Regions from separate parts of the Streptomyces sp. NPDC005863 genome, predicted to be linked through region 1. Evidence: riboswitches for the same ligand, from Rfam matches in the RefSeq annotation. Region 1 holds a riboswitch; each other region holds the start of a gene.

The links. Region 1 has a riboswitch for cyclic di-AMP ahead of ACFYO9_RS19125 (LysM peptidoglycan-binding domain-containing protein). Riboswitches for the same ligand answer to the same signal wherever they lie in the genome.
Positions count from the first base shown of each region.
Region 2: another riboswitch for cyclic di-AMP. It lies ahead of ACFYO9_RS20970 (M23 family metallopeptidase); the one in region 1 lies ahead of ACFYO9_RS19125 (LysM peptidoglycan-binding domain-containing protein).
Region 3: another riboswitch for cyclic di-AMP. It lies ahead of ACFYO9_RS04805 (NlpC/P60 family protein); the one in region 1 lies ahead of ACFYO9_RS19125 (LysM peptidoglycan-binding domain-containing protein).
Region 4: another riboswitch for cyclic di-AMP. It lies ahead of ACFYO9_RS23240 (transglycosylase family protein); the one in region 1 lies ahead of ACFYO9_RS19125 (LysM peptidoglycan-binding domain-containing protein).

Region 1 covers NZ_JBIAII010000004.1:617,816-625,201, forward strand. Annotated here, with positions in the region: gene ACFYO9_RS19100 (ribonuclease H) at 1-81, shown strand, start outside; gene ACFYO9_RS19105 (MerR family transcriptional regulator) at 282-608, opposite strand; gene ACFYO9_RS19110 (rodlin) at 1,352-1,756, opposite strand; gene ACFYO9_RS19115 (NAD(P)/FAD-dependent oxidoreductase) at 2,043-3,680, opposite strand; gene ACFYO9_RS19120 (SRPBCC family protein) at 3,760-4,218, opposite strand; gene ACFYO9_RS19125 (LysM peptidoglycan-binding domain-containing protein) at 4,386-5,114, opposite strand; cyclic di-AMP (ydaO/yuaA leader) riboswitch at 5,119-5,278, opposite strand; gene ACFYO9_RS19130 (metalloregulator ArsR/SmtB family transcription factor) at 6,224-7,009, shown strand; gene ACFYO9_RS19135 (hypothetical protein) at 7,247-7,386, shown strand, end outside.
Region 2 covers NZ_JBIAII010000005.1:423,156-430,541, reverse strand. Annotated here, with positions in the region: gene ACFYO9_RS20985 (DNA topoisomerase IV subunit A) at 1-645, opposite strand, end outside; gene ACFYO9_RS20980 (pitrilysin family protein) at 869-2,221, shown strand; gene ACFYO9_RS20975 (pitrilysin family protein) at 2,218-3,603, shown strand; cyclic di-AMP (ydaO/yuaA leader) riboswitch at 3,804-3,966, shown strand; gene ACFYO9_RS20970 (M23 family metallopeptidase) at 3,979-4,782, shown strand; gene ACFYO9_RS20965 (GntR family transcriptional regulator) at 4,993-5,703, shown strand; gene ACFYO9_RS20960 (HPr family phosphocarrier protein) at 5,886-6,167, opposite strand; gene ACFYO9_RS20955 (GNAT family N-acetyltransferase) at 6,323-7,386, shown strand, end outside.
Region 3 covers NZ_JBIAII010000001.1:1,114,071-1,121,456, forward strand. Annotated here, with positions in the region: gene ACFYO9_RS04790 (alpha/beta fold hydrolase) at 1-471, shown strand, start outside; gene ACFYO9_RS04795 (peptidoglycan DD-metalloendopeptidase family protein) at 1,016-2,587, shown strand; gene ACFYO9_RS04800 (ATP-dependent DNA helicase) at 2,654-5,224, opposite strand; cyclic di-AMP (ydaO/yuaA leader) riboswitch at 5,505-5,662, shown strand; gene ACFYO9_RS04805 (NlpC/P60 family protein) at 5,670-6,899, shown strand; gene ACFYO9_RS04810 (hypothetical protein) at 6,996-7,349, opposite strand.
Region 4 covers NZ_JBIAII010000006.1:387,529-394,914, forward strand. Annotated here, with positions in the region: gene ACFYO9_RS23225 (hypothetical protein) at 1-840, shown strand, start outside; gene ACFYO9_RS23230 (cytochrome P450) at 948-2,258, shown strand; gene ACFYO9_RS23235 (transglycosylase family protein) at 2,398-3,477, shown strand; cyclic di-AMP (ydaO/yuaA leader) riboswitch at 3,706-3,875, shown strand; gene ACFYO9_RS23240 (transglycosylase family protein) at 3,880-4,599, shown strand; gene eno (phosphopyruvate hydratase) at 4,908-6,197, shown strand; gene ACFYO9_RS23250 (septum formation initiator family protein) at 6,329-6,808, shown strand; gene ACFYO9_RS23255 (DUF501 domain-containing protein) at 6,830-7,369, shown strand; gene ACFYO9_RS23260 (Ppx/GppA phosphatase family protein) at 7,366-7,386, shown strand, end outside.

The DNA.
Region 1 (7,386 bases):
AGCTACGAGGCGGGGGAGAAGATCGCCAAGAACGCGCACGGCTGGGGCCACGTCGAGTGCCGGGAGACGGCCGGCGCCTGAGACGGCCCGCCACGCCCGCCCCGGGCCGTGAGCCCCTTTACGGCGGGGGGGGTGCGCCAAGAGCCCGGCCCCCACGCGCGGGGACGGGCTCTTCGTCTCTCCAGCGGTGCGCCGCGAGCAGGGTGGTGTCGTACGTCCTCCTCGCGGGCGTCCCCCCTCCCAGGGCCGCCCCGTCCGCCGGGAAGGGGCGCCGTGGTCTCTCAGGCGGGGGCGTCTTGGGTGCGCAGTTCCTCGTTGATGCGCTGGGCCTCCTCGAGCTGGTCCTCGAGGATGACGATGCGGCAGGCGGCCTCGACGGGGGTGCCCTGGTCCACGAGTTCGCGGGCGCGGGCGGCGATCCGCAGCTGATACCGGGAGTAGCGGCGGTGGCCGCCCTCGGAGCGCAGGGGGGTGATCAGCCGGTGTTCGCCCAGGGCGCGCAGGAAGGCGGGGGTGGCGCCGAGCATCTCGGCGGCCCGGCCCATGGTGTAGGCGGGATAGTCGTCGTCGTCGAGCTTGTCGACGGGGCTGGTACTGCGAGGGGGCATAGACCTCTTCTTTCGGGACGCGTCGAGGGGCCCGGATGCCGTACCGGCACCCGGGCCCCGAGCTTTCAACACCATCTACCGGCCGACTGCGCCGGTCTCATTTTTCCGCGGGTCCGCCTGGGAGAGCGGAGGCGCGGGGATCGCGGTTGCGTGACCGGGGACCACCTTCCAATCCGGGGCCTGCGGTACCCGGGCGAACGTGCTGCCGGCCCGGGCGATCCTGATGGCGTCTGCTCCTTACCTCACTCGGTTACTTGTTGCTGTGTTCCTCGTACTGCTGGATACCGCGGTTACTGCGCGCGGCCCCTGGGGCCGCTCGGCCCGGCAGTCAGCCTCGGGACCCCACCATTTCCGGCCCCGACGCTCCACTGCCGTTCCGCCTACTGCTTGACCTGCTGTCCTGCTTGACCTGCATGCACGGCAGTTCGCCTCTGCCGTGCCCTCTTCGACTCCGTGAGTACGAGAAAACAGTAACCCCACGACGCGCCAATGTCTACCGTCACCGCTACAGATTTCCTCCACGGGCGAGTCGGGCACTTCTGCGCCGCCCACGCCCGGAAGGCTGCCGCCCAGGCAGCAGCCCGAGCGGACCCCGACAGCACCCCGAACACCTTGCCCCGGCCCGTGGCGACCGGACTCCCGGCGGAACGCACTGCGGGCACAGAACGCCCCTCGGCGTCCTGTGCCCGCAGTCGGCGCGCTGCGCGGGGCCGGGCGGTGCCGGCCCCGCGCAGCGCGTGGGATCAGTGGTTGTTCGTGCCGTTGCCCGAGAGCGCCGGGATGTCGCTGAGGAGGTGCGAGAGCGGCTCGTCCTCCTTGGCCTGCGTGGAGTTCTCCACACACTGCTGGTTCTGCGGCGCCGAGAGGATGGGGATGTCCTGAACGGCGATCGGCACGAGACCGACGAGGGAGCCCACGTTCGCCTTGACCGGCACGCCCGCGCAGAGCTTGTTCAGCGAGCCACCGACCAGGTGCGCCTGCGGACTCAGATTCCCCTCGCTGGCGCTGTTGCCGAACGCCTGCTCGGCACCGTTGCCGCTCGCGCTCTGCGTGCCGGTGTCGTCACCGATGGCGGCGGCGCTTCCGGCGCCGCCGGCCAGGGCAAGCGCGGCAAGGCTCAGGGCAAGGGGGAGATTACGGGTACGCATGTCACTCCAGTACAGAAACGTCAGTTGCCGGAAGAGGCCAGTACATCCGCCAATGCCCCAGCTAGGGGGCTATTCGCCCGTTAGTGGAGTGTCGGAGGAGCGGAGCTGACGCCGCACAGCCGCCCGCCCCGCCCCGCCCCGGCCCCCGCCCGACCCCGGCCCTGCCGGCCCCGCCGGCACGTACGCAGGGACACGGCACCGCAGACGGCACCGGAACCCGCCCGCAGAACCCGCCGGCGCGCCCTTCGAGACCCGCCTCAGGAGCCGGACCCGTCGGCGTCCCCCTTCAGGAGCCGGATCCGCCGGTGCGCCCGCCCTTCCTGTCCCGCCGCTCAAGGGCCCGCTGGGCGCGGCTGAGCAGGTCGGAGGGGCTCCGCACGCGCAGGGCGGCGCGCGCGGCGTTGGCACCGGGCGCGCCGTGGACGCCGCCGCCGGGGTGGGCGGCGGCGGAGGCGAGGAAGAGCCCGGGCACCGGCGTCTCGGGCCGGCCGGTGCCCGGGGTGGGGCGGAACACCAGCTGCTGGTGCATCGCGGTGGTGCCGTTGTTGATCGCACCGCCGTGCAGGTTGGCGTCCATCGCCTCGAGGGTGACGGGCGCGAGGAGCCGGCGGGAGCGGATCGTGGAGCGGAAGCCCGGCGCCCACCGTTCGACCTCCGCCTCCATCCGGTCGGCCATGACCTCCTGCTCACGCCGGTCCCAGAGCCCGCTCAGCCCCTCCTCACCCGCATCACCCTTGATCCGGTGCGGGATGTGCGTATACGCCCAGGCCGACTCGGTGCCGGCCGGGGAGCGCGAGGCGTCGGCCGTGGTCATCTGGCCGAACAGCAGGAAGGGCCGGTCGGGCACCTGGCCCATGGCGATCTGCGCGGCGAAACGGGTGAGCCCGTCGACACCGTCGGCCAGATGGACCGTCCCCGCCCGCCCGGCCTCCGGCGCGCTCCACGGGACCGGCCCCGACAGCGCCCAGTCGACCTTGAAGGTGGCGAAGTCCCACTGGAACCGCTCCAGATCGCGCAGCAGCCGCCCCGGCAGGTGCCGGGCATCGACCAGGTGCCCGTACAGGGCGGGAGCGGACACGTCGGCCAGCACGGCACGCGAAGCGGCGACCGCCTCACCCGCGGCGGTGCGCACGCCCACGGCCCGCCCGCCGCGCACGACGATCTCCTGGACCCGCTCGCCGCAGCGCAGCGCCCCGCCGCGCCGCTCCAGACGCCGCACCAGGGCCGCGCTGAGCGCGCCGGCCCCGCCGACGGGGACGGGAAAGCCGTGGCTCTGGCCGAGCATCGACATCAGCCAGCCGAAGCCGCCGCTGCCCGCCGACTCGGGGGAGAGGTCCGCGTGCAGCGCGTTGCCCGCCAGCAGCAGCCGGCCCGCCTCGCCGCGGAACTCCTCCTCACCCAGGCGCCGGGCGGGCAGCAGCAGGGTGCGGGCCAGCCGAAGACCGCCCGCGGCGCGCAGCCGGGCGGCGATACGGGCCGCGGACCGCACGGGCGGGAAGGGGGTGAAAAGAGCACCGAGGATGTCCGGGCCCAGACGCTCCCAGATGTCGTGGAGTTCCAGCCAGGCGTCCCCGTCCCCGCCGGCGAAGGCCTCCAGCCCGGCCGCGGTCTCCTGCGCGCGCCGCTCCAGGACCGCGCACCGCCCGTCCGGGAGCGGGTGCGCCAGCACGCTGGGGGCATGACTCCAGGCCAGCCCCTCCTCGTGGAGCCGCAGGCCCGCAAGGACGGGGGAGGCGGCGGCCAGCGGATAGAAGGCGCTGAACAGGTCGCTGACGTAGTCCGGGTGGACACCGCGGTCGCTGCGCACGGCGCCGCCGGGCTCCGGCTGCTCCTCCAGGACCTCCACGCTCCATCCGGCGTCGGCGAGGAGATTGGCGGCGACGAGACCGTTGGGGCCCGCGCCGATCACTACCGCGTCCGGCATGAGCGCCTCCTACTTCCCTCGCGTCGCCCAGCCCGCCGTGCGGGAGGGCCGGTGAGATGGCCGGCGGGCGGGCCGGGATTCAGTGCGCCGCATGGGCCGGCCGGCGCGGGGAGTGCTCGACGACGTCGGCGAGCCGGGCGAGCATGGCGCGGTGGCGCACCTGGATCAGGACGTCCACGGCCGCGGAGTGCAGCAGCCCGCCCGGCCCGCGCAGCGGATGCTCGTCCAGGATCACCAGCGTGTGCTCCCCCCAGGGCCGTACGTCGATGGCGATGCGCGCGGTGCCCAGCCGGCCGCTGTCGACCTCCAGCTCCAGCAGCCGGGGAGCCTCACATCTGCGCACGACGGTGTGCCCCGACAGCTCCCACGGCCCCAGCCGCACGGTGTACTCGATACGGGATCCCGTCTGCGGCCACGCATCGTCGACGGGCTTGGACTCATGGGTGCCCACCACCCACTCGCCATAGCGGGTGCCGTCCTCCAGGACCGCCCAGACATCGCGCGGCGGGCGTTCGATCAGTCGGTGCCGTACAGCCATGATGCGTTCCCACCCGTCATCGTCGGTTGACCCGTGACCGACCGGGTGCCCGGCCGCCGCAGACTCACCCCTTCATCACACCAGCCATCGGCCCCACCCGCCGCCCGCCGCACCCCGACCGGGTACCCCGCATACTCCTGGGCGCTCCCAGGAGCTCTTGGCGGCTCCTAGTAGGGGCCGTTGACGTTGTCGATCGAGCCGTACCGGTCGGCCGCGTAGTTGCAGGCGGCGGTGATGTTGGCGACCGGGTCGTAGCTGTCCGTGGAGGTGCCGGGCAGGTGGTAGGCGTCGAAGGTGGGGCCGATGACCTGCAGGAGTCCCTTGGACGGCGTGCCGGCGACGGCGTTGGAGTCCCAGTTGTTGATGGCCATCGGGTTGCCGGAGGACTCGCGCATGACGTTGCGGTGGATGCCCTCGTAGGAGGCGGGGATGCCGTGCTGGGCCAGGATGTCGAGCGACTCCCTGATCCACCCGTCGAGGTTGTTGGCGTAGGTCTTCTTCGCCGGGGCGACGGCGGGCTGGACGGCCGCCTTCTCGTGCGAGGAACGGTCGGCGCGCTGGGCCGGCTCGGAGCCCTTGCCCGTAAGGGTGAGCTTGACCCCGGGACGTATGAGCTGCGGGTCACCGCCCAGGACGCCGCGGTTGTCCTCGTACAGCTTCTTCCAGCCGCCGCTGACGGAGTGGTCCTTGGCGATCTTGGAGAGGGAGTCGCCCGCGGCGACGACGTAGGTGCCGGGGGCCGCGGCGGGCTTGGCGGCCGGAGCGGCCTGCGCCGCGCTCGCGCCGGTCGCGCCGAGCACCGGAAGGACGAGCACGGCCCCGCCCGTGCCGGCGGCGGCGATGCCCCGGTGCAGCGAGCTGGACTTGGGGCGGCGGTGCTTTCCCTTTGCGGGCATGACGAATTCCTCTCCGTCGCCTGCGAGGTGAGCTGTCGGGTTCGGACGGGAGATGTCCGGTCGCACTGCATGCGACTTCACCCCGAGCCGTGCCGGATTCCGGGACGGCGCTTACCTGGGTCCCCCGCTCCTGCCGTGCGTAAGTGAGTGGGTGGGAAGGGTTTCCGGGCAGCGGCAGGATTCGGCGTTCAGCCCGGGATTGACGGTGACGTTAAGCGAGAAAGCCCGGACGGAACAAGGCCAGAATTCGAATGACGAATGCGCAGGCCTGCTCCCCGGCCCCGGGAGCGGTCCCGCACGCAATGATCGAAAAACTCAACTTTCTTTGCCCAGAACGGAAATGCGCCCAACGCCGCCTCCGGGCACCACGCACCCCGACGTGACACATTTCACGGAACGAAGCACGGAAAAAGCGACTCGCGACCGCACCGGCACGGGCCATTCCACTGGATATACCTGCGATGAGTACAGCACTCCACGTACCCCCCTAATACGGGTAATCCATACGAAACTGGGCACCACAAAGTCGTATCTTTCCGCCACGAAACAGGCATAAGGCATACGGTGTTGAGCCAGTCACATCCGCGCACACGATTCCCGCACCCCCCGGCCCCAGGGCTATATCAACCACCCCGGCGCCCACCTCAACTCGCCCGGAGAACAGAGAAAAGGGGGCCGGGGGAGCCCGACCGGCCATTGCGGCAGGGCCCACCTGAGCAGGCGACAGAAAGAAAAGAGACGAAGAGATCAGGCAGGGAGGAGAAGGCCGATCAAACACAGAACGAAGAGCGCACCGGGCAATGCCGCATTCCGCGCCCGAAGGTGACGTACTGTCGGGAAAAAGCAGGAGAGGCGAACTCGCCTGCGCCCGGGCCGCGTTGCGACAATCTCACCCGCCTCCCGCCTCCCGCCGGCCGCCGCCCGGCCGATCCATTCCGTATCGCACGCAACAGCAAGGCGAGTTGACGAAATAACGGCCCCTGGCCAACGCCCCCCACCCAGAACCCGCCCCCGCGGACGAACACCCCGCCCCGCACGACCCCTCCCGCCGCGCCCGTTTGACATGCAACCAATAGGTTGCCAATCTGGTGGTGAGGGGGTCACAGGACATGGACGAGGTATTCAAGGCACTCGCGGACGCGAGCAGAAGACGACTGCTGGACCGGCTGAACGAACGGACCGGACAGAGCCTGCGCGAACTGTGCGCAGGCCTGGACATGACCCGCCAAGCGGTCTCCAAACACCTCGCGGTACTGGAGGGCGCCGGCCTGGTCACAGCGGTCCGCCACGGCCGGGAGAGGCTGCACTACCTCAACCCCGTGCCCATCCACGACATCGCCGACCGCTGGATCGGCCAGTACGAACGCGGCCGCATGTCCGCACTCAGCAACCTGAAACACGCCCTGGAAGGAACGGCGATGACCAAGCCCGAGTACGTCTACACCATCTACATCGACACCACCCCCGAGAAGCTCTGGAAGGGACTGACCAGCCCCGAATTCCTGAAGCAGTACCACGGCGGCTGGGCACCCTCCTCCGACTGGAAGGTCGGCTCCAAGGTGCTGTGGCCCGTCGAGGACGGCGGCGAACCCCAGGACCTCGGCCAGGTCGTCACCGAGTCACAGCCCGGCAGGCGACTCGCCTACACCTGGCACACACTGCAGCCGATGCACCAGGAAATGTTCGGCATGAGCGACGAGGACTTCGCCGAGGCGGCCAAGGAACGCTCCAAGGTCACCTTCGACATCGAACCCGCCGAAGACCCGGCCCTGGGCATGAAACTGACCATCACCCACGACGGCTTCACCACGCCCGACTCCAAGATGCTCGAAGGCGTCAGCGGCGGCTGGACCATGATGCTGTCCCACCTGAAAACCCTCCTCGAAAAGTCCTGACCCCCAAACTCCGAACCACCCGGCCGCCGTCTGACGACGGCGGCCACCCTCGACGGCAACCGTGCCAACTCCGCTTGCAGCAGCCCTACTTGAACACCGCGGCTGCGGCCAAGGCTTTTGCCCTGACGTGCTCACCCACGCGTCGGCGATCTTGGTGCCGTACTTTTGCGTTAAAAGGACACGCGCGGCCGCAAAGCTCCACCTCATCGCGTCGCCCAATCGATTGGAGAGCACGAGATGAGTCCAGGCGAAGGCAAGAGACATGGCTGGCGCTCTGCCGCCGCAGCCGCCGTTGCGACGGTGGGAATGCTCGCTGTCCCGGCATGCGGAGCCGATGGCACGCCACAGTCCGCAAAGACGCATGCCTCCCATTCGCC
Region 2 (7,386 bases), on a different contig from region 1:
GGCCCCCGGGTGCTTGATGAGGTGGCGGGCGGCGGCGATGACCTCGCCTAGGTTGTGCGGCGGCATGTTCGTCGCCATGCCGACGGCGATGCCCGACGCGCCGTTGACCAGGAGGTTCGGGTAGGCCGCCGGGAGGGCGGAGGGCTCCATCTCCTGGCCGTCGTAGTTCGGCTCGAAGTCGACGGTGTTCTCGTCGATCGACTCCGTCATCAAAGAGGTGGCGTCGGCCATCTTGCACTCGGTGTACCGCATGGCGGCCGGCGGGTCGTCATTGCCGAGCGAGCCGAAGTTGCCGTGGCCGTCCACCAGGGGCAGGCGCATCGAGAAGGGCTGGGCCATGCGCACCAGGGCGTCGTAGATCGACGCGTCGCCGTGCGGGTGCAACTTACCCATGACCTCGCCGACGACACGGGCGCACTTCACGTAGCCGCGGTCGGGGCGCAGGCCCATCTCGTTCATCTGGTAGACGATGCGGCGGTGCACCGGCTTCATGCCGTCCCGGGCGTCCGGAAGGGCTCGGGAGTAGATGACCGAATACGCGTACTCGAGGAAGGAGCCCTGCATCTCGTCGACGACGTCGATGTCGAGGATCTTCTCCTCGTACGAGTCGTCGGGCGGCGGGGTCTTCGTGCTGCGGCGGGCCATCGCTGCTGCGGCTCCTTCACCAACAAGTGCGGGTTCTGACGCCGACCATTGTGGACTGTCCCACTGACAACGCAGACCACGACCCGTGCACCGGAGCCGTCACACGCGACTACGCCGTGGGCGGAGCGGGAACTTCGTCAGGTGCTGACACGCTTGCATACAGTGGCAGGACTGGCAGCAATGGTTCTGATCCAGCGATGATCCAGCGATCGAAGGGACGTACATGCCCATGGGTCACACGGCCACGGCCGAGGCCGGCTCCGGCGGCCTGACAGCGACCGAGCACCGGCTGGCCAACGGCCTGCGCGTGGTGCTCTCCGAGGACCACCTGACCCCGGTCGCCGCGGTCTGCCTCTGGTACGACGTCGGCTCACGCCACGAGGTCAAGGGGCTTACCGGCCTCGCCCACCTCTTCGAGCACCTCATGTTCCAGGGCTCGAAGCAGGTGCACGGCAACGGCCACTTCGAGCTGGTCCAAGGAGCGGGCGGCTCGCTCAACGGCACGACGAGCTTCGAGCGCACCAACTATTTCGAGACCATGCCCGCGCACCAGTTGGAGCTGGCCCTGTGGCTGGAGGCCGACCGGATGGGCTCGCTGCTCACCGCGCTCGACGAACAGTCCATGGAGAACCAGCGCGACGTCGTCAAGAACGAGCGCCGCCAGCGCTACGACAACGTCCCGTACGGCACCGCCTTCGAACGGCTGACGGCCATGTCGTACCCCGAGGGCCACCCGTACCACCACACGCCGATCGGCTCCATGGCCGACCTGGACGCGGCCACCCTGGAGGACGCCCGTGCGTTCTTCCGTACGTTCTACGCGCCGAACAACGCCGTCCTGTCGGTCGTCGGCGACATCGACCCGGAGCAGACGCTCGCCTGGGTCGAGAAGTACTTCGGGTCGATCCCGGGCCACGACGGCAAGCAGCCGCCGCGCGACGGCTCTCTGCCGGAGCGCATCGGCGAGGAGCTGCGCGAGGTCGTCGAGGAGGAGGTGCCGGCCCGTGCCCTGATGGCCGCCTACCGCCTCCCGGAGGACGGCACGCGCGCGTGCGACGCGGCCGACATCGCCCTCACCGTCCTCGGCAGCGGCGAGTCCTCCCGGCTCTACAACCGCCTGGTGCGCCGTGACCGTACGGCGGTCGCCGCCGGGTTCGGCCTGCTGCGGCTCGCAGGCGCGCCGTCGCTCGGCTGGCTGGACGTGAAGACGTCCGGCGACGTCGAGGTGCCCGTCATCGAGGCCGCCGTCGACGAGGAGCTCGCCCGCTTCGCCGCGGAGGGCCCCACCGCGGAGGAGATGGAGCGCGCCCAGGCACAGTTGGAGCGCGAGTGGCTCGACCGGCTCGGCACGGTCGCGGGCCGCGCCGACGAACTCTGCCGGTACGCGGTCCTGTTCGGCGACCCGCAGCTCGCCCTCACCGCCGTGCAGCGCGTCCTCGACGTCACCGCGGAGGAGGTCCAGGAGGTCGCCAAGGCCCGCCTGCGCCCGGACAACCGCGCGGTGCTCGTGTACGAGCCGACGGCCCCGGCCGACGCCGACGCGGACGACGAGGAAGAAGAGGAGGCGGCGAAGTGACCGAGGCCGCGACCATGCAGTTCCACCCCCAGCCCCAGGCGGGCACGGCCAAGCCCTGGGCCTTCCCCGCCCCCCAGCGCGGCACCCTGCCCAACGGCCTCACCGTCCTGCGCTGTCACCGCCCCGGCCAGCAGGTCGTCGCCGTCGAGATCCACCTCGAAGCGCCCCTGGACGCCGAGCCCGAGGGCCTCGACGGCGTCGCCACGATCATGGCGAGGGCCTTCAACGAGGGCACCGACAAGCACTCCGCCGAGGAGTTCGCCGCCGAGCTCGACCGCTGCGGCGCGACCCTCGACGCGCACGCCGACCACCCGGGGGTCCGCGTCTCCCTGGAGGTTCCGGTCTCCCGGCTCCCCAAGGCGCTCGGCCTGCTCGCCGACGCGCTGCGGGCCCCGGCCTTCGCCGACAGCGAGATCGAACGGCTCGTACGCAACCGCCTGGACGAGATCCCGCACGAGGCCGCCAACCCCGCGCGGCGCGCCGCCAAGGAACTCTCCCGGCAGCTCTTCCCGCCGACCGCGCGCATGTCGCGGCCGCGCCAGGGCACCGAGGAGACGGTCACCGCCATCGACTCGGCGGCGGTGCGGGCCTTCTACGAGAAGCACGTCCGGCCCGCCACGGCCACCCTCGTGGTGGTCGGCGACCTGACCGGCACCGACCTCGACGCCGTCCTCGCGGACACCGTCGGCGCCTGGACCGGCTCCGCGGGCGAGCCGCGCCCGGTGCCGCCGGTGACCGCCGACGACCGCGGCCGCGTCGTCATCGTGGACCGCCCCGGAGCGGTCCAGACGCAGCTGCTGATCGGCCGCATCGGCCCCGACCGGCACGACCGCGTCTGGCCCGCCCAGGTGCTCGGCACGTACTGCCTGGGCGGCACCCTCACCTCGCGCCTGGACCGCGTCCTGCGCGAGGAGAAGGGATACACCTACGGCGTCAGGGCGTTCGGCCAGGTGCTGCGTTCGGCGCCGGACGGCACGGGCGCCGCGATGCTCGCCATCAGCGGCTCCGTGGACACCCCGAACACCGGCCCGGCGCTCGACGACCTCTGGAAGGTGCTGCGCACCCTCGCGGCCGACGGGCTCACCGACGCCGAGCGTGACGTCGCCGTGCAGAACCTGGTGGGCGTCGCCCCGCTCAAGTACGAGATGGCGGCCTCCGTCGCGGCCACCCTCGCCGACCAGGTCGAGCAGAACCTGCCGGACGACTTCCAGGCGCAGCTGTACCGGCAGCTGGCGGCCACCGGCACCGTGGAGGCCACCGCTGCCGTCGTGAACGCCTTCCCGGAGGACCGTCTGGTGACGGTCCTCGTCGGGGACGCCGCGCAGATCGAGGAGCCCGTCAGGGCCCTCGGGATCGGTGACGTGAGTGTGGTCACCGGCTGAGTGACCGTCAGGCCGGACATATGAGGACCCTGGTGACCGCTTCGGGCGCCAGGGTCCTCATATGTCCGAATTCATATGGAGGTTGCCCGTCTGCCCTGTGGCGTGCGCTACAAAAGTCGAGTTCTGTTTGTCGATTGAAAGTGCGCCCGTTTAGCGTCGGTCCGGCTGTTCGTCGCGCAGTACGCCGCATCCGCGGCACCGGACAGTCATCGCCGAGTCCCCGTACGGCGCGAGCCAGGGGAGCCGGGGACCCACATGTCCCCTGGGGTGAATCGGGCACCTTGCCGCGAGGCGAGGAACCTGTAGGAGACCTTCCTGCTCCGAACCCGTCAGCTAACCCGGTAGGCGAGAGGGAAGGAAAGGATCAGCCGCTTCATGGCGTTCACCCGTGCCACCGGGAAGCACCGTCGTCCGAGCCGCCTCACGCGTACCACCGCGAACGTCGCGGGCGTCGCAGCGCTCACCACCACCGGTGTCATCGGAGGCCTCGCCGGTCCGGCGCTCGCCGCCGCCGATGACGCGGCCCTCGAGCACACCGGCTTCACCCAGGCCATCTCCGTCGGCGACTCGCTCGCCGAGAACATCGACGCGCAGGCGGCCGCCCAGCGCCAGGCCGCCGACGACGCCGCTGCCGCCCAGAAGGCCGAAGAGGCCGCCAAGAAGAAGGCCGCCGAGGAGAAGCGCAAGGCCGAGGCCGAGGCCAAGGCGAAGGCCGCGAAGGAGCGCGAGGCCAAGGAGCGCGCCGCCCGCGCGGCCGAGCGCAAGCGCCTGAACAGCTACGTCGCCCCGATCTCCGGCTCGTACGTCTCCACGGGCTACCAGACCGGCGGCGCCATGTGGTCCTCCGGCAGCCACACCGGCATCGACTTCCACGCCGCGTCCGGCACCTCGGTCCACGCGGTCGGCGCCGGCACCGTCGTCGAGGCCGGCTGGGGCGGCGCCTACGGCAACAACGTGGTCATCAAGATGAACGACGGCACGTACACCCAGTACGGCCACATGTCCTCCCTCGGTGTCTCCGTCGGCCAGACGGTCACCCCGGGCCAGCAGATAGGCATCTCCGGCGCCACCGGAAACGCCAGCGGCCCGCACCTGCACTTCGAGGCCCGCACCGGCCCGGACTACGGCTCGGACATCGACCCCATCGCGTACCTGCGCGGACACGGCGTCAACGTCTGACGGACGCGGATTCCACAGCACCGCTTCGAAAGCCCCGGCTCCTGATGAGCCGGGGCTTTCGCGTTGCCGCGGCGGCGCCTCGTCCCGCAGTGGCCAAAAGATATCCATGAATTCCCGGACGCCATCGGAAATCGCGGCACTCTGCAATAGAGTCACCGGACGAGCGTCGGCCGACGGCGGGGCGCGGGGAATTCAATGGAGGTCCGGTCAGTGGGCGGAGGTCCGGTCACGCGCATTCCTGCGCATTCGGTCAGCACGGCCATCCGGGACGACATCGTCGCCGGAGTCCACGCGCGGGGCGGCCGGCTCACCGAGGAGCTCCTCGCGCGCCGCTACGGCGTCTCGCGCGTCCCCGTACGCGAGGCGCTGCGCACCCTGGAGGCCGAGGGTTTCGTCGTCACGCGCAGGCACGCGGGCGCGTGCGTCGCGGAACCGACGGAGCAGGAGGCCGCGGACCTCCTGGAGATGCGGTCGCTGCTCGAACCGCTCGCCGCGGCACGCGCCGCACAGCGCCGTGACGACGCGCACCTGAAGGTTCTGCGCGGTCTCGTCCGGCTGGGCCAGGAACGCGCCAGAGGCGGCCTGGGGGAGGACCTGCGGGCGCTGGGCGGCTGGTTCCACGAGACGCTCGCCCAGGCGTCCGCGAGCCCCGGCCTCGGCACGCTGCTCACCCAGCTCCGCCACAAGGTCGCCTGGATGTACGTGGTGGAGTCCCCGGCGGCGCCGGCCGAGACGTGGTCCGAACACGCCGCGATCCTCGACGCGGTGGCCCGCAAGGACGCGGGACGGGCCAGGACGCTCGCCGCCGCGCACGCCGAGCGGACGGCGGCCGCCCAACGGCTGCGTCCCGCACGGCGGGCGGGGCGCGGCGGTGTGAGGGACCCGCAACATGCCGTCAACACGGTGAGCCTCCGGAATTAACGGAGGAGCCGTATAAAAGGGAGACCCTCGCAAAAGAGGGGACTGAGTGAAAAGGCGGGAATTCCGGTATCTGTCTTTTTGGCGTCAGTCCTGAAGTGCGTCGAACGTCAGGCCTGGAAAACGTCGAAGGGGTCACCCGGAATATTCCGGGTGACCCCTTCGACGTTTTCCAGGAACGCGTCCTAGACCGTCTCCGGAAGCTCCTCGAGCCCCTCCGCGACGAGCTTCGCCAGCCGGTCGAGGGCGGCGTCGGCACCCTCGGCGTCGGAGGCGAGCACGATCTCCTCGCCGCCCTGGGCGCCCAGGCCGAGCACCGCGAGCATCGACGCGGCGTTGACCGGGTTGCCGTCGGCCTTGGCGATCGTCACGGGAACGCCGGCGGCCGTGGCCGCGCGGACGAAGATGGAGGCGGGTCGGGCGTGAAGGCCCTCGGCCCAGCCGACGTTGACGCGGCGCTCAGCCATGTGTTGCTGCCCTTCCAGGTGTCTCACACTTGTCTAGACCAGTGTCTCATGCCGTCACGGGTGCTCCGTCGGACATACGTCCTGGTCCCGGTGGCCGTTCGACCCGTCCCAGCCTGCCCCGGCCCGAGCGGCCGCGCGACCCGTACCCTGGCCCCATGCAGACCGCGTCGGATCGGCAGGATCGGCACGACTACCCCGCCCACTGGGAAGCCGATGTGGTGCTGCGCGACGGAGGGACCGCCCGGATCAGGCCCATCACGGCCGAGGACGCGGACCGTCTCGTCAGCTTCTACGAACAGGTGTCGGACGAGTCGAAGTACTACCGCTTCTTCGCGCCCTATCCGCGGCTGTCCGCCAAAGATGTGCATCGTTTCACCCACCACGACCAGGTCGACCGGGTGGGGCTCGCGGTCACGGTGGGCGGCGAGTTCATCGCGACCGTGCGCTACGACCGCATCGACGAGCGCGGCATGGCCGCCAGTGCGCCCGCCGACGAGGCCGAGGTCGCCTTCCTCGTGCAGGACGCCCACCAGGGCCGCGGCGTGGCCTCCGCGCTCCTGGAGCACATCGCTGCCGTCGCCAGGGAGCGCGGCATCCGCCGCTTCGCCGCCGAGGTGCTGCCGGCCAACACAAAGATGATCAAGGTCTTCACGGACGCCGGCTACCAGCAGAAGCGCAGCTTCGAGGACGGCGTCGTCCGTCTCGAGTTCGACCTGGAGCCCACCGACCGCTCGCTCGCCGTGCAGCGCGCCCGTGAACAGCGTGCGGAGGGCCGCTCCGTGCAGCGCCTCCTGACGCCCGGCTCGGTGGCGGTGATCGGCGTGGGGCGGGCCGCGGGCGGCGTGGGCCGCAGCGTGCTGCGCAACCTCAGGGACTCCGGCTTCACCGGGCGGCTTTCCGCGGTGAACAGCGCGTACGACGAGGAGACCGACGGCCCGGACATCGACGGGGTGACGGCGTACCGCTCCGTCGCGGCCATCGAGGAGCCCGTCGACCTCGCGGTGATCGCCGTCCCCGCCGACCGGGTGCCCCAGGTCGTCGCCGAGTGCGGCGAGCGGGGCGTACAGGGCCTCGTGGTGCTCTCCGCCGGGTACGGCGAGAGCGGCCCCGAAGGACGCGAGCGACAGCGCGAACTGGTCCGCCAGGCCCGGTCCTACGGGATGCGGATCATCGGCCCGAACGCCTTCGGGGTCATCAACACCGCCCCGCGGGCGCGGCT
Region 3 (7,386 bases), on a different contig from region 1:
GAGCTCCGCGAGCGCACGGGACACGACCGGATCGACATCGTCGGCCACAGCCTCGGGGGCCTGATCGCCCGCTACTACGCGCAGCGGCTCGGCGGCGACGCCTACGTCCGTACCCTGGTGACGCTCGGCACCCCGCACTCCGGCACCCGCGTCGCGCCGCTCGCCGACGCCCACCCGATCGTCCGTCAGATGCGGCCGGGCTCGTACGTGATCGAGGAGTTGAAGGAGCCGGCGCCGGGCTGCCGCACCCAGTTCGTGAGCTTCTGGAGCGATCTGGACCAGATCATGGTCCCGCTGGAGACGGCGTGCGTGGACCACCCGGACCTCACCGCGCAGAACGTCCGCGTGGCCGGAATCGGCCATCTCGCCCTGCCAGTGCACCCGGCGGTCGCGACCGGCATACGTCAGGCACTCGACCTGGCGAACCCGGGAGCCGACGCACGCAGCGCGGACGGACTCACGGTCGCCTGACGCCAAAACCCCCGCCCCGAACGACGCGGCCCACTCCAACCCCACCACGAAAACGCAGCCCCGAACCGCCCCGCCACACCCAAACAGCGCAGCCCCGAACCGCCCCGCCGCACCCCGAACAACGTCTCCCTGAACCGGATCCAGAACCGGAAACACGCCCTACTGACGCAAAACAACGGCACGTTGACGCGGACCCCGCCCCCACGGCCCCCGCGCAACACCCCACCGCCCCGAGCCCGCACCTTCACCACCCCCGCACCACCACCGCAGCACGCCCTCACCCCCACACACCCCGCCCCCCCACCGGCACAAAGTCACCCCACCGCACCCCGGGTCACGCGCCACCCCAGCCCGTGCACCCCACCCCACCCGTGTCGAACGGGCCTCGAACGCAGGGCCAAGGCTGTGCCCACAGTCCACCGAAAGACGGCCGAATGCCCGTTTCCTGCGAGCACGAAACCTGCCGAAGATTGTCGCGCCCGTATACCGCCGGGTACAGTCGCCGCACTGCTCTGCCCCTGCTGCCGAGGCGAAAGAGAAGTTGGTGAACGACCGTCACCCGTCGGGGAGCTCCGCTCCCCCGCCCTCGGCTCCCGGCGCCGACTACGCGCACTACGCGACGTACGGCCAACAGGGCGCCGAGCACGGTGGCTACGGCTACGACGCGTACTCCACCGCCGGCGCCGGATTCGACACCGGGGGCTACGAGACCGGCGGCTACGACACCGGCACCTTCGCCACCGACCCGCTCTTCGGCGACATGCCGGGCACCGGCCACGACACCGGCCAGTGGGCGACCGCCACGGGCCCCCAACAGACGCTCACCCACGACGCGTACGCCGCGCAGCACTGCGCCGCCACGTACGACACCGGCGGCTACGACACCACCTCGATGTGGTCGACGGGCGGGCACCAGCAGCTCGCCGACATCCCGTCACAGCCGGGCCCCGACACCACGGCCCAGTGGGACGCCGGCGCCTGGAACCCGGCGCCGCAGCCCGGCCAGTGGGACACGCAGGCCTTCGAGACGGGCGCGTACGACGAGACGGGCACGTACGACGCGACGACCTGGAACGTCGCGGGCGACGAGCCGCACGAGTCCCCGGAGCCGGAGACCCGGCGGTACGAGGTCACGGACCCGTACGAGATCTCCCCGGAGTCCGCCTACGGCACGGACACCGACACCTCCACCGCCACCGCGTACGAAAGCAACGGGACCGACGCCCCCTATGACGCCATAGACGGCTCGGCCACCGCGGACCTCGACAGCGACGGCGCCTCACCCGCCACCGCCGGCACCGCCACCGACTCCCCCACCGGCCCCCCGTCCTCCCGCCGCGCCTCCCGCGGCAAGGGCGCCTCCGGTTCAGGGAGTTCGCGGACCCGCCGCCGCAGCCCCGCCAAGCGTTCGGCCCTGCTCACGGTCGCCGTGCCCTCGGTCTGTGTGATGGGTGTGGCCGGCGTGGCCGCCGCCTCCGTGGGCAGCTTCGGCGGGGACGAGGGCAGCAAGGAGACGACGGCGTCGGCCCCGGACCCCACGTCCGTGCAGCCCTCCGCCGCCAACAACAAGCTCGACACCCAGCTGGCGAACCTCTCCGCCGACGCGGGTGACTTCGCGGACCGCGCGAGCCGCACGCAGGAGCGCATCGACCTCAAGGCCCAGAAGGTGGCCGCGCAGAAGAAGGCCGCGGCCGACGCGGCGCGCAAGGAACGGCTGCGCCCCAAGTTCTCCCTGCCGGTGAAGCAGCGCGGGCTGAGCGCGTACTACGGCCAGGCCGGCGTCAACTGGATGTCCGCGCACTCCGGCATCGACTTCCCGGTGTCGTACGGCACCCAGGTGAGCGCCGCGACCGACGGCACCGTCTCCACGAAGTGGAACAGCGCCTACGGGAACATGGCGATCGTGACCGCGAAGGACGGCACGGAGACGTGGTACTGCCACCTCTCCTCGCACAAGATCTCCTCCGGCCCGGTGAAGGCCGGCGAGGTCATCGCCTTCTCCGGCAACTCCGGCAACTCCACCGGCCCGCACCTGCACTTCGAGGTGCGTCCCGGCGGCGGCTCGGCGATCGACCCGCTGCCGTGGCTGCGCAGCCACGACCTCGACCCGACCTGACGCCGGCGCCGCCGCGACGATCCCGCCGCGGCCACACGGCACCTCCGCCACGCGCGCGGGCGCGCGCTACAACTTCTCGACCGGTGCGTACCGCAGCAGCAGCCGCTTCGGCTTGGGCTCGCCGAAGTCGACCGTCGCCTCCGCGTTCGCTCCCGTGCCCTTCACTCCGACGACCGTGCCGAGGCCGAACTGGTCGTGCGTGACCCGGTCACCGACGGCCAGGGCGACCACCGGCTTCTCCGTGGCGCGGCGGGTGGCGAAGCCCTGTGCGCCGCCGGCCCGCGAGCGCGAGGACGACAGCGACGAGGCGATGCCCCCGGCCGGTCCCGATCCGCCGGAACCGGACGACGCCGGGGCGCCGATGGAGCCCGTCCGCTTCCAGTCCAGGTGGGTGTCCGGGATCTCCTCGAGGAAGCGCGACGGCGGGTTGTACGACGGCTGGCCCCAGGCGCTGCGCATCGAGGACCGCGTCAGATAGAGCCGTTCACGCGCGCGCGTGATGCCCACGTACGCGAGCCGGCGCTCCTCCTCCAGCTCCTTGACCTGCCCGAGGGAGCGCATGTGCGGGAACACGCCGTCCTCCATGCCGGTCAGGAAGACCACGGGGAACTCGAGGCCCTTGGCGGTGTGCAGCGTCATCAGGGTGATGACTCCGGAGCCGTCGTCCTCCTCGTCGGGGATCTGGTCGGAGTCGGCGACCAGGGCGACACGCTCCAGGAAGTCGGAGAGCGTCCCGGCCGGAGCGGCGGCGGCCCCCTCGTCACCCTCGGCCTGGTCACCTTCCGCCGGGCCTGCGCCCTGCGCCTGGCCGTCGCCCTGCGCCTGGGCGTCGCCCTGCTGCCCCGCCTGGCTGTTGTCCTGCTCGAACTCCAGGGCCACCGCGGCAAGTTCCTGGAGGTTCTCGATGCGTGTCTCGTCCTGCGGGTCGGTCGAGGCCTGCAACTCGGCGAGGTAGCCGGTGCGTTCGAGGACGGCCTCCAGGACGACGGCCGGTCCCGCGCCGGACTCGACGACCGTCCGCAGCTCCTCCATGAGCGTGTTGAACCGCTTGACGGCGTTGGCCGAGCGGGCCGCCATGCCGTACGCCTCGTCGACGCGGCGCAGCGCCTGCGGGAAGGAGATCTTCTCGCGCTGCGAGAGCGCGTCGATCATCGCCTCGGCGCGGTCGCCGATGCCCCGCTTGGGCACGTTGAGGATGCGGCGCAGCGGGACCGCGTCCTCGGGGTTGGCGAGAACGCGCAGGTAGGCCAGCACATCGCGGACCTCCTTGCGCTCGTAGAAGCGGACGCCGCCGACGACCTTGTAGGGCAGGCCGACGCGGATGAAGATCTCTTCGAAGACACGGGACTGGGCGTTCGTCCGGTAGAAGATCGCCACGTCGCCGGCCTTGGCGTCGCCCGCGTCCGTGAGGCGGTCGATCTCGTCGGCGACGAACTGTGCCTCGTCGTGCTCCGTGTCGGCGACGTATCCGGTGATGCGCGCGCCCGCGCCCTGGTTGGTCCACAGGTTCTTCGGGCGGCGGCTTTCGTTCCGCTCGATGACCGCGTTCGCGGCGGTGAGGATCGTCTGCGTGGAGCGGTAGTTCTGCTCCAGGAGGATCGTCGTCGCGTCGGTGTAGTCCTCCTCGAACTGGAGGATGTTGCGGATCGTGGCGCCGCGGAAGGCGTAGATCGACTGGTCGGCGTCGCCCACCACGCACAGCTCGGCGGGGTCGTCGCCCTCGCCTCCGGAGGGGCCGACCAGCTCGCGCACCAGCGCGTACTGCGCGTGGTTGGTGTCCTGGTACTCGTCGACCATGACGTGCCGGAAGCGGCGGCGGTAGTGCTCGGCAACGTCCGGGAAGGCGCGGAGCAGGTGGACCGTCGTCATGATCAGGTCGTCGAAGTCCAGCGCGTTCGCCTCGCGGAGGCGCGACTGGTACATCGCGTAGGCCTCGGCGAGGGTCTTGTCGAAGCCGTCGGCCGCCCGGCCCGCGAAGTCCTCCTCGTCGATCAGCTCGTTCTTCAGGTTGGAGATCTTGGCGCTGAAGGACTTCGGCGGGAACTTCTTCGGATCGAGATCCAGGTCACGGCAGACCAGGGCCATCAGCCGCTTGGAGTCCGCGGCGTCGTAGATCGAGAAGGAGGAGGTGAAGCCCAGCTTCTTGTACTCGCGGCGCAGGATGCGGACGCAGGCGCTGTGGAAGGTCGACACCCACATCGCGTTCGCCCGCGGGCCCACGAGCTGCTCGACGCGCTCCTTCATCTCGCCCGCGGCCTTGTTCGTGAAGGTGATCGCGAGGATCTGGCCGGGGTGCACACCGCGCTCGGCGAGCAGGTACGCGATGCGGTGGGTCAGCACGCGGGTCTTGCCGGAGCCGGCGCCGGCGACGATGAGCAGCGGCGCGCCGGCGTGCACGACGGCCGCGCGCTGGTTCTCGTTCAGCCCGTCCAGGAGCGACGCCGGGTCGATGACCGGGCGGGGGGCACCGTCGCGGTAGTGCGTCTCCCGGGTCATGGGCGCGTCGAACTTCCCGTCGAACAGGTCGTCCGGAATGGGCTCCGGAGCGCTGTCCTCGGGCGGCGGCGGGGTCGCTTCGTCCGTGGCCCGGGAGGGCTGCAGGTCCGCCAGGAAGCTGTCATCAAAGAGGCTGCTCATCGCCTCCCGAGTCTAGGCGGCCCCACTGACAACCCGCTGCGGGTTCCGGTCACCTCTCGCCCGGCCACCCGGCCGACCGCCCCGCCCGGCTACCCCACGCCCGCGGACGATCACGCTCCGCATTTGCCGGTGCGTACCATTCCGATGTTCGCACCGGGCCTCGCGCAAAGTCACGAAAATGTATCGGGCATAACGAACATCAACCTTCACACGGGCCACACGAGTTGGCTAGCGTGCTCCGCGGGCCTCTCGTCCCCCACCGGCGAACCCCGCCGGGAACGGGTGGCCTCCGCCGAGTCCGACGTGCTCGGAGCCGGGGACCCACCGTAAAACTTGGGGTGAATCAGTCCCGTACGCAGTACGGGACCGTAGGGCAACCTTCCGGACCAGCCGCCCGAACCCGACAGCTAACCCGGTAGGCGGTCTACGGAAGGAGTCGCCTCCCTTGGCGTCGCACCGCAAGCCGCGGACCCGGGCATCCGCACTCCGCACGACCCCCGCCCTCGGCATCACGACGGCGGCCCTCACCTCCGTCGCCCTCCTCTCGCAGAGCGCGCAGGCAGCGCCCTCCACACCGGCGAAGCCCAGCCTCGAAGAGGTCCAGAAGAAGGTCGACGAGCTCTATCAGCAGGCCGGCGTGGCCACCCAGAAGTACAACGCGGCCAAGGAGCGCTCCGACAAGCAGCGCAAGAAGGTCGACCGCCTGCTCGACGACGTGGCCGCGCGCGCCGACAAGCTGAACGACGCGCGTAAGGAACTCGGCTCGTTCGCCGCCGCGCAGTACCGCACCGGTGCCGTCTCCGAGACGGCGACGATGATGCTCGCCAACGACCCGCAGGGCTACTTCGACCAGAACCACCTCACGGACCGGCTGACCACGCGCCAGAAGAAGGCGGTCGACGCGTACGAGGCGGAGCAGGCGTCGGCGACCAAGCAGCGCACGAAGGCCGCGACGAGCCTCAAGACCCTGAGCGACGCGCGGGACGACCTCAAGACCAGCAAGCAGACCGTCCAGCGGAAGCTGGGCCACGCGCGCGAGCTCCTCTCGAACCTCACCGCCCAGGAGAAGGCGCGGCTGGCGGAGATCGAGCGGAAGAAGAAGCAGGAGGCCAAGCGCAAGGCCGAGAAGCTGGCCCGCGAGCAGGCCGCGGAGGCGGAGCGCAAGCGCAAGGCGGAGGAGGCCGCGCAGCGGGAGAAGGAACAGGGGAAGGGCGACTCCGGTTCCGGTTCGGGGTCCGGATCAGGTTCGGGGCCGGGCACCGGCGCGGGCTCAGATGCCGGTACGGGGTCCGGTACGGGATCCGGGAGCACGGACGGCAGCTACGCCACGAAGGCCGCGAAGGTCATCGACTTCGCGGAGGCACAGATCGGCAAGCCGTACGTGTGGGGCGCCACCGGACCCGACTCCTACGACTGCTCCGGCCTCACCCAGGACGCCTGGAAGGCCGCGGGGATCTCCCTGCCGCGCACCACATGGGACCAGGTGAAGGTCGGCACGACCGTGAAGACCGCCGACGCCAAACCCGGTGACCTGGTGTTCTTCTACGACGACATCAGCCACGTCGGGATCTACATCGGCAACGGCAAGATGATCCACGCCCCGAAGCCGGGCGCGAACGTCCGCGTCGAGTCGATCTACTACATGCCGATCCACAGTGTGGTGCGCCCCGCGTAACCGCACCCCCACGCGCGTGTGGCCCGCATCCCGGGGGGATGCGGGCCACACGTACGCGACGGCTGGAGGGCCAGCCCTCAGGTCCAGAGCCTCGCCTCAGGTCCAGAGCACCGCGATGAAGATGTTCGCCACGGTCAGCAGGCCGACCGCACCGAAGAGCGGCTTCTCGATCTTCTCCTCGTCCCGCTTCACGTAGACCAGCGCGAGGATCACGATCAGCAGGGCCAGCTTGATGCCGATCTTGAGGTTGTTGACCGCGTTGTCGTCCGCCTGGTTGAGGCCCACCAGGACCACACCGGTGACGAGCATCACGAGCGCGCCGTGCAGCATCGCGGGGCTGAAACGGGCGGCACCCTGGCCCATCTGCTTCATCTGGGTGAGGAAACCGCCCAGGAGCGAGGCGATGCCGATGATGTGCAGGCCGACGAAGAGATGGATGAGTAGGTCCATGGGGCCGGAGCCTAGCCCGGTCGCCCACGGCTCCCGG
Region 4 (7,386 bases), on a different contig from region 1:
GACGCCGTGCGGTGGCGCGGCACGCTCGGCGTGACCGAGTACCTGGCGGTGGGGCCCGAACTGTGGGACGAGTGGCGCAGGTCCGCCCGGCGCGGCGGCCCGCATCCGCTCGGGCACCTGCTGGTGCGCGCGGCGATCGACCTCGCGCGGTGCGGGCTCACCCGGGGCGTCACGCCGAAGCTGCTGACGCGGTTCCAGGAGGAGTACGAGGCGGAGTACGGGAAGGAGTCCGGGGCGGACGACGCCGGGCGCGAGGAGCTCGACGCGGCGCTGGCCTGGGCCGCCGCGCTCCGGCACGGGGTGAGCGGGCTGCTCGTGCCCGGCGAGTGGCCCGGCACCTGGCGGGCGTGCGGGTCGCTGGTCGCGGACGCGGCCCGGTCCGCCGGTACCGAGCCGCTGCCGGACAGCGCGTGGATCCGCGCGTACCGGGAGCTGGAGCCGCACGACACCGCCGAACTGGACGCGCTGGCCGCCGCCTTCCGCCTCGCCCTCACGCCGCGCGCGGCGAGCGGGGACGTGCACGCCCTGCTGTGGCTCGGCCGGCTCGCCCGCGACGAGGGGGACCTGGCGGGGGCCGAGGGGTTCTTCCGCGACGCGGCGGGCCGCGGGGACACCCGGGCCGCGGCCGCGCTGGGCCACCTGCTCGCCACCCGCGTCGCCTACGCGGAGGCGGTCCCCTATCTCACGGCCGCCGCCGACGCGGACGAGCCGGGCGCGGCGGCCCTCCTCGGCCAGGTCCACCAGCACCTGGCGGTCCACTACTTCCGCATCGCCCGGGCAGCCGGCGACGAGTCGGCCACCCGCCGCCTCAAGGGCCCACTCCGCCCGACGCCCCCCTAGACCTGTCCGACCCGTCCGACCACTCTCTCTTCCGCGTCGCGAAGCCGCCCTCCGGGCGACGAAGGGAAGGGTCGGACAGGCCCGCATAAACAGATACCGTCGACCCCATGCACGACCAGCAGCCCCCAGCCGTCACCCCCTGCCCCGCCGCCGGAGGCTCGCCGCGGCCCGAGCTCTTCAGCTGGGAGTTCGCCACCGACCCGTACCAGGCGTACGCCTGGCTGCGGGAGAACTCGCCGGTGCACCGCACCACCCTGCCGAGCGGCGTGGAGGCCTGGCTGGTCACCCGGTACGCGGACGCCCGGGACGCCCTCGCCGACCAGCGGCTCAGCAAGAACCCGGCGCACCACGACGAGTCCGCCCACGCCAAGGGCAAGACCGGCATCCCGGGCGAGCGCAAGGCCGAGCTGATGACGCATCTGCTCAACATCGACCCGCCGGACCACACCCGGCTGCGCCGACTCGTCTCCAAGGCGTTCACGCCGCGCCGCGTGGCCGCCTTCGCGCCCCGGGTGCAGGAACTGACGGACCAGCTCATCGACGCGATCGTCGCCAGGAGCGGCGACTCCCGCGGCACGGCCGACCTCATCCACGAGTTCGCCTTCCCGCTCCCCATCTACGCCATCTGCGACCTGCTCGGCGTCCCCCGCGAGGACCAGGACGACTTCCGCGACTGGGCGGGCATGATGATCCGGCACGGCGGCGGGCCCCGCGGCGGCGTGGCCCGGTCCGTGAAGAAGATGCGCGGCTACCTCGCCGAGCTCATCCACCGAAAGCGCCTCGACCCCGGCGACGACCTCATCTCCGGCCTCATCAAGGCCTCCGACCACGGCGAGCACCTCACCGAGAACGAGGCCGCCGCCATGGCCTTCATCCTGCTCTTCGCCGGCTTCGAGACCACCGTCAACCTCATCGGCAACGGCCTGTACGCACTCCTCACCCACCCCGAGCAGCGCGCGCGGCTGCAGCGGGCGCTCGCCGAGGGCGACACCGGGCTCCTGGAGACCGGCGTCGAGGAACTGCTGCGCTACGACGGCCCCGTCGAGCTCGCCACCTGGCGGTACGCGACGGAGGCGGTCCGCATCGGCGGCCAGGACATCGCCGCGGGCGACCCCGTCCTCGTCGTCCTCGCCGCCGCGGACCGCGACCCCGACCGCTTCGAACGGGCCGACACCCTGGACCTCTCCCGCCGTGACAATCAGCACCTCGGATACGGCCACGGCATCCACTACTGCCTCGGCGCACCGCTGGCCAGGCTCGAAGGCCGGACCGCCCTCGCGACGCTGCTGCGGCGCCTTCCCGACCTGCAACTCGCGGCGGATCCCGCCGATTTGCGGTGGCGTGGCGGACTGATCATGCGGGGACTGCGCACGCTGCCGGTGGAGTTCACGGACGCACAGCCCCAGGGCCGTGACTGACGGGCCGTCACGACTGTGATGTTCACGTGATCTCCGCTGCATCGACTTGTGACAAGCGTTCGACTGCGGCTACGTTCACGACGACTTGAGCGCCCCCGGGCGCCCCAGTTGTCGCCGCAGTCTCCTGAAAGGCAACCGCATGCTCTCCGGTCATGGTCGTCACCGACGCCCCCGCCAGGCCCCGGCTCTCATCGTCGCGGCAGGCGTCACCGGATCAGCCATCGCCATCCCGCTGCTCGCCGCCACCAGCGCGAGCGCGGCCGACACGGCCACGTGGGACAAGCTCGCCCAGTGCGAGAGCGGCGGCGCGTGGAGCGCCGACCCGGGCAACGGTTACTACGGAGGGCTCCAGCTCTCCCAGGACACGTGGGAGGCCCACGGCGGCCTCGAGTTCGCGCCCAGCGCCGACCAGGCCTCCAAGTCGCAGCAGATCGCCGTCGCCGAGAAGGTCCTGGACGCCAAGGGCACCGACGCCTGGCCGAGCTGCGCGCCGATCGCCGGTCTCACCGACGGCGGCGCCGCGGCCGACGTCGACCCCGGAGCCCCCCTCCCGCAGACCCCGGACGACACGTCCGACTCCACCGGCCCGACCGGGAGCGACAAGGCCGACGGTTCGAAGGACTCCGAGGACACCGAGGGTTCCGAGGACTCCGCGGACAAGAACAAGGGCACGGACGAGGACAAGGGCGAGGACAAGGGCGAGAAGGCCGACCCGTCCTCGGACGCCGGCGAACCGTCCGCGGACGACGACACGCCCGGCTCGGCCGACGACGCGCGAGACAAGAATCACGACGAGTCCGGCGAAAAGGACGGCAAGGACAGCAAGGGCGACCAGGCCGACGCGGATGACGCGGATGACGCGGACGCCGACGGCAAGTCCGGGTCGCAGGACCCCGCTTCGTCCGGCTCCGAGGGGTCGACCACGCCCGCCGAGGGCTCGGACGGCGCGTCGGCGGGACGCCACCGCGGCGGCGTCGACGAGAGCGAGCGGGCCGGCGGCGACCGTCCGGGGCGGCACGCGTCGCGCGGCGCCGACCGTGACGGTGGCATCGCCGACGGGACGTACACGGTGCGCTCCGGGGACAACCTCTCGCTCATCGCGGACGACCTCGACGTCGACGGCGGCTGGCACGAGCTCTACGCCGAGAACAAGAAGACCGTCGGCGGCGACCCGGACCTCATCCTCCCCGGTCAGAGCCTCGATCTGGGCGAAAAGTAACGGTAGTTGACGAAGAGTCGGGCGGGGTCTTCGCGTCGTATGTCCGCTTTGGCGCGAGTGAGACATGGGTCTCAGAAGCCCTGATCGTCTTTGAAATTGTGTGGAAGACGTGATTACCGTCGTCACCGCTCGCCACTGGTGGGCCCCGCCGGTCGGTACGCCGAATCCTGCCAACGGCCGGACGGGAACAGTCGTCGCTCAAGAGCGCCGTGGGCAGGAGCGGGGGACCCAAGGTTTGTGCCGGGTCCGTCCGTTGAGGGGTGGGGCAGCCGAGAGGCTGAGCGCCGCGAGACGGACGGGAACGGCTAGGGGTGAAGTCGCACTCGAGAAGTGCGACCGGGCAACCACATCGGCCCGAACCCGACAGCTCACCTCGCAGGCGTCGGTGTAGGGGATCAACTCATGCTGCTTTCCAGCAAGGGCAAGCACCGTCGTCCGTCCAAGGCCACGCGCGTCGCCACCCTCGTCGGTGTGACCGGCGCGGCCGTCGCCGCTCCGCTGATGGCGGCCGGCTCGGCCTCCGCCGCCACCGCCTCCGAGTGGGACGCCGTCGCCCAGTGCGAGTCCGGTGGCAACTGGTCCATCAACACCGGCAACGGTTTCCAGGGCGGTCTGCAGTTCTCGCCGTCCACCTGGGCCGCGTACGGCGGCACCAAGTACGCGCCGTCCGCCGACAAGGCCTCCAAGGCCCAGCAGATCGAGATCGGCGAGAAGGTCCTCGCGGGCCAGGGCAAGGGTGCCTGGCCGTCCTGCGGCGTCGGCCTCTCGGGCGCCTCCCCCAGCAGCGGCGGCGGCCAGCAGGAGCAGGCCCCGCAGCAGCAGAAGCCGCAGCAGACGCAGCCGCAGCAGACGCAGCAGCAGGCCGCTCCGGAGCAGAAGCAGGCCGCGCCCAAGCCGCAGCCCACGCCGCAGACCGAGTCCAAGAAGACCGTCGAGACCCCGACCGGCAAGACGGTCAAGAAGGGCGACGGCGAGTACAAGGTCGAGTCCGGCGACACCCTCTCCAAGATCGCCCAGTCGCACCACGTCAAGGGCGGCTGGCAGAAGGTCTACAAGCTCAACGGCGACATCATCGACGACGCCGACTTCATCTACCCGGGCCAGCAGCTGCACCTCAGCTGAGCCTCCCGGGCCCTTCGGGGCCCACCCGGCCGTGCCTCGGCGGACGCACGGCCACCCCGTCCCCACGGGCTCCCCGCCCCGGTGCGCGTATCCCCCGTACGCACCGGGGCGGGGCCATGTCCGCCCCCGCCGTGTTCGCTACCAGCGAGTAAAACGCGGTCTTCCGTCCTGTTTCCCGGGGATTTCGCCTCTTGTCCGTCCCACGGGACGGGCGGTCGGCTGGCTGAAGCCCCGGAGCCGGTTAGGCTCAGGAGACGCAGGGCCGAAGCGGCTCGCGTAAACGCGTCACATCCCAGAAGGAGATGCTCGTGCCGTCCATCGACGTCGTCGTAGCCCGGGAAATCCTGGACTCCCGAGGCAACCCCACGGTCGAGGTCGAGGTCGGCCTCGACGACGGCAGCACCGGTCGTGCCGCCGTTCCGTCCGGTGCCTCCACCGGTGCCTTCGAGGCCATCGAACTCCGTGACGGTGACCCCAACCGTTACCAGGGCAAGGGTGTCGAGAAGGCCGTCCTCGCCGTCATCGAGCAGATCGGCCCGGAGCTCGTCGGCTACGACGCCACCGAGCAGCGCCTGATCGACCAGGCCATGTTCGACCTGGACGCCACCGACAACAAGGCCTCGCTCGGCGCCAACGCCATCCTCGGCGTCTCGCTCGCCGTCGCGCACGCCGCATCCGAGGCCAGCGACCTGCCGCTGTTCCGCTACCTCGGCGGTCCGAACGCGCACCTGCTGCCCGTCCCGATGATGAACATCCTGAACGGCGGGTCGCACGCCGACTCCAACGTCGACATCCAGGAGTTCATGATCGCGCCGATCGGCGCCGAGTCGTTCTCCGAGGCGCTGCGCTGGGGCACCGAGGTCTACCACACCCTCAAGAAGGTGCTGAAGGAGAAGGGCCTGTCCACCGGCCTCGGCGACGAGGGCGGCTTCGCCCCGAACCTGGACTCCAACCGCGCCGCGCTCGACCTCATCCTGGAGGCCATCAAGCAGGCCGGTTACGTCCCCGGTGAGCAGATCGCGCTCGCCCTCGACGTCGCCGCGTCCGAGTTCTACAAGGACGGCTCCTACGAGTTCGAGGGCAAGTCCCGCTCGGCCGCCGAGATGACCGAGTACTACGCGGAGCTCGTCGCCTCGTACCCGCTGGTCTCCATCGAGGACCCGCTGTTCGAGGACGACTGGGCCGGCTGGAACACCATCACCGAGCAGCTCGGCGACAAGGTGCAGCTCGTCGGCGACGACCTGTTCGTCACCAACCCCGAGCGCCTGGCCCGCGGCATCGAGGAGAACTCGGCCAACGCCCTGCTCGTCAAGGTCAACCAGATCGGCTCGCTGACCGAGACCCTGGACGCCGTCGAGATGGCCCAGCGCAGCGGCTTCAAGTGCATGATGTCCCACCGCTCCGGCGAGACCGAGGACGTCACCATCGCCGACCTGGCCGTCGCCACCAACTGCGGCCAGATCAAGACCGGCGCCCCGGCCCGCTCCGAGCGCGTCGCCAAGTACAACCAGCTGCTGCGCATCGAGGAGATCCTCGACGACGCGGCCGTCTACGCCGGACGCAGCGCCTTCCCGCGGTTCCGCTTTGCGGACCAGTAGGCACAGCCGCTTCGCGGACCAGTAGGCACAGCCGCTTCGCGGACCAGTAGTTACGTACGTCCCCGCACCCGGTCCCGTACCGTGTGCGGGGACGTACGCACGTATACGCGCAGCTCTGGGGAGGCGGAACCATGGCCAAGGCCGGGACCAAGGACCGGTTCTCCACCGCGACCCGCCTGCGGCTGCTCGGCGAGCAGACCGCCGAGCGCGTCTACCGCTCCCAGACCAAGCGCCAGGCCCGCCGCTCCCGGCTCACCGGCCGCGCCGCCCTTCTCGCCCTCGTGCTCTGCTCGTTGGTCGTCGCGCTCGCCTATCCGATGCGGCAGTACGTCTCCCAGCGCGCCGAGATCGACGATCTGCGCCGGCAGCAGGCCGAGCACCACGCGGACGTCGAGAAGCTGCGTGACGAGAAGGCCCGCTGGCAGGACGACGCGTACGCGGAGCAGCGCATCCGCGACCGGCTGCACTACGTGATGCCCGGCGAGACCGGCTTCACGGTGATCGACCCCGCCGCGGCGCACAGCCGGCGCCCGGACCAGGGCGCGGCCGCCCGCCCCTGGTACTCCAACGTCTGGGACGGCGTCGACAAGGCCGACCGTTCCGACAACTGACCGACCGATGGAAAGACAGGCATGGAAACGCCCCCGCCGACCACTGAGCGCACCGAGCCCACCGACGCCGACGTCGAGGCCTTCAAGCAGCAGCTCGGCCGCCCGCCGCGCGGGCTCCGGGCCATCGCGCACCGCTGCCCCTGCGGGCAGCCGGACGTCGTCGAGACGGCGCCGCGCCTCCCGGACGGGACGCCCTTCCCGACGACGTACTACCTGACGTGCCCCCGGGCCGCCTCCGCGATCGGCACCCTGGAGGCCAACGGCGTCATGAAGGAGATGTCGGAGCGGCTGACGACCGATCAGGATCTCGCCGCCGCGTACCGCGCCGCGCACGAGGACTACATCGCGCGCCGTGACGCCATCGAGGTCCTGGAGGGCTTCCCGAGCGCGGGCGGCATGCCGGACCGCGTGAAGTGCCTGCACGTCCTGGTCGGCCACTCGCTGGCCGCGGGCCCCGGGGTGAACCCGCTGGGCGACGAGGCCCTCGCGATGCTGCCCGAGTGGTGGGCGAAGGGCCCGTGCGTGACGCCGTGCGCGGTCCCGCAGGGGGAGGGCGCATGACCAGGGTCGCCGCCATC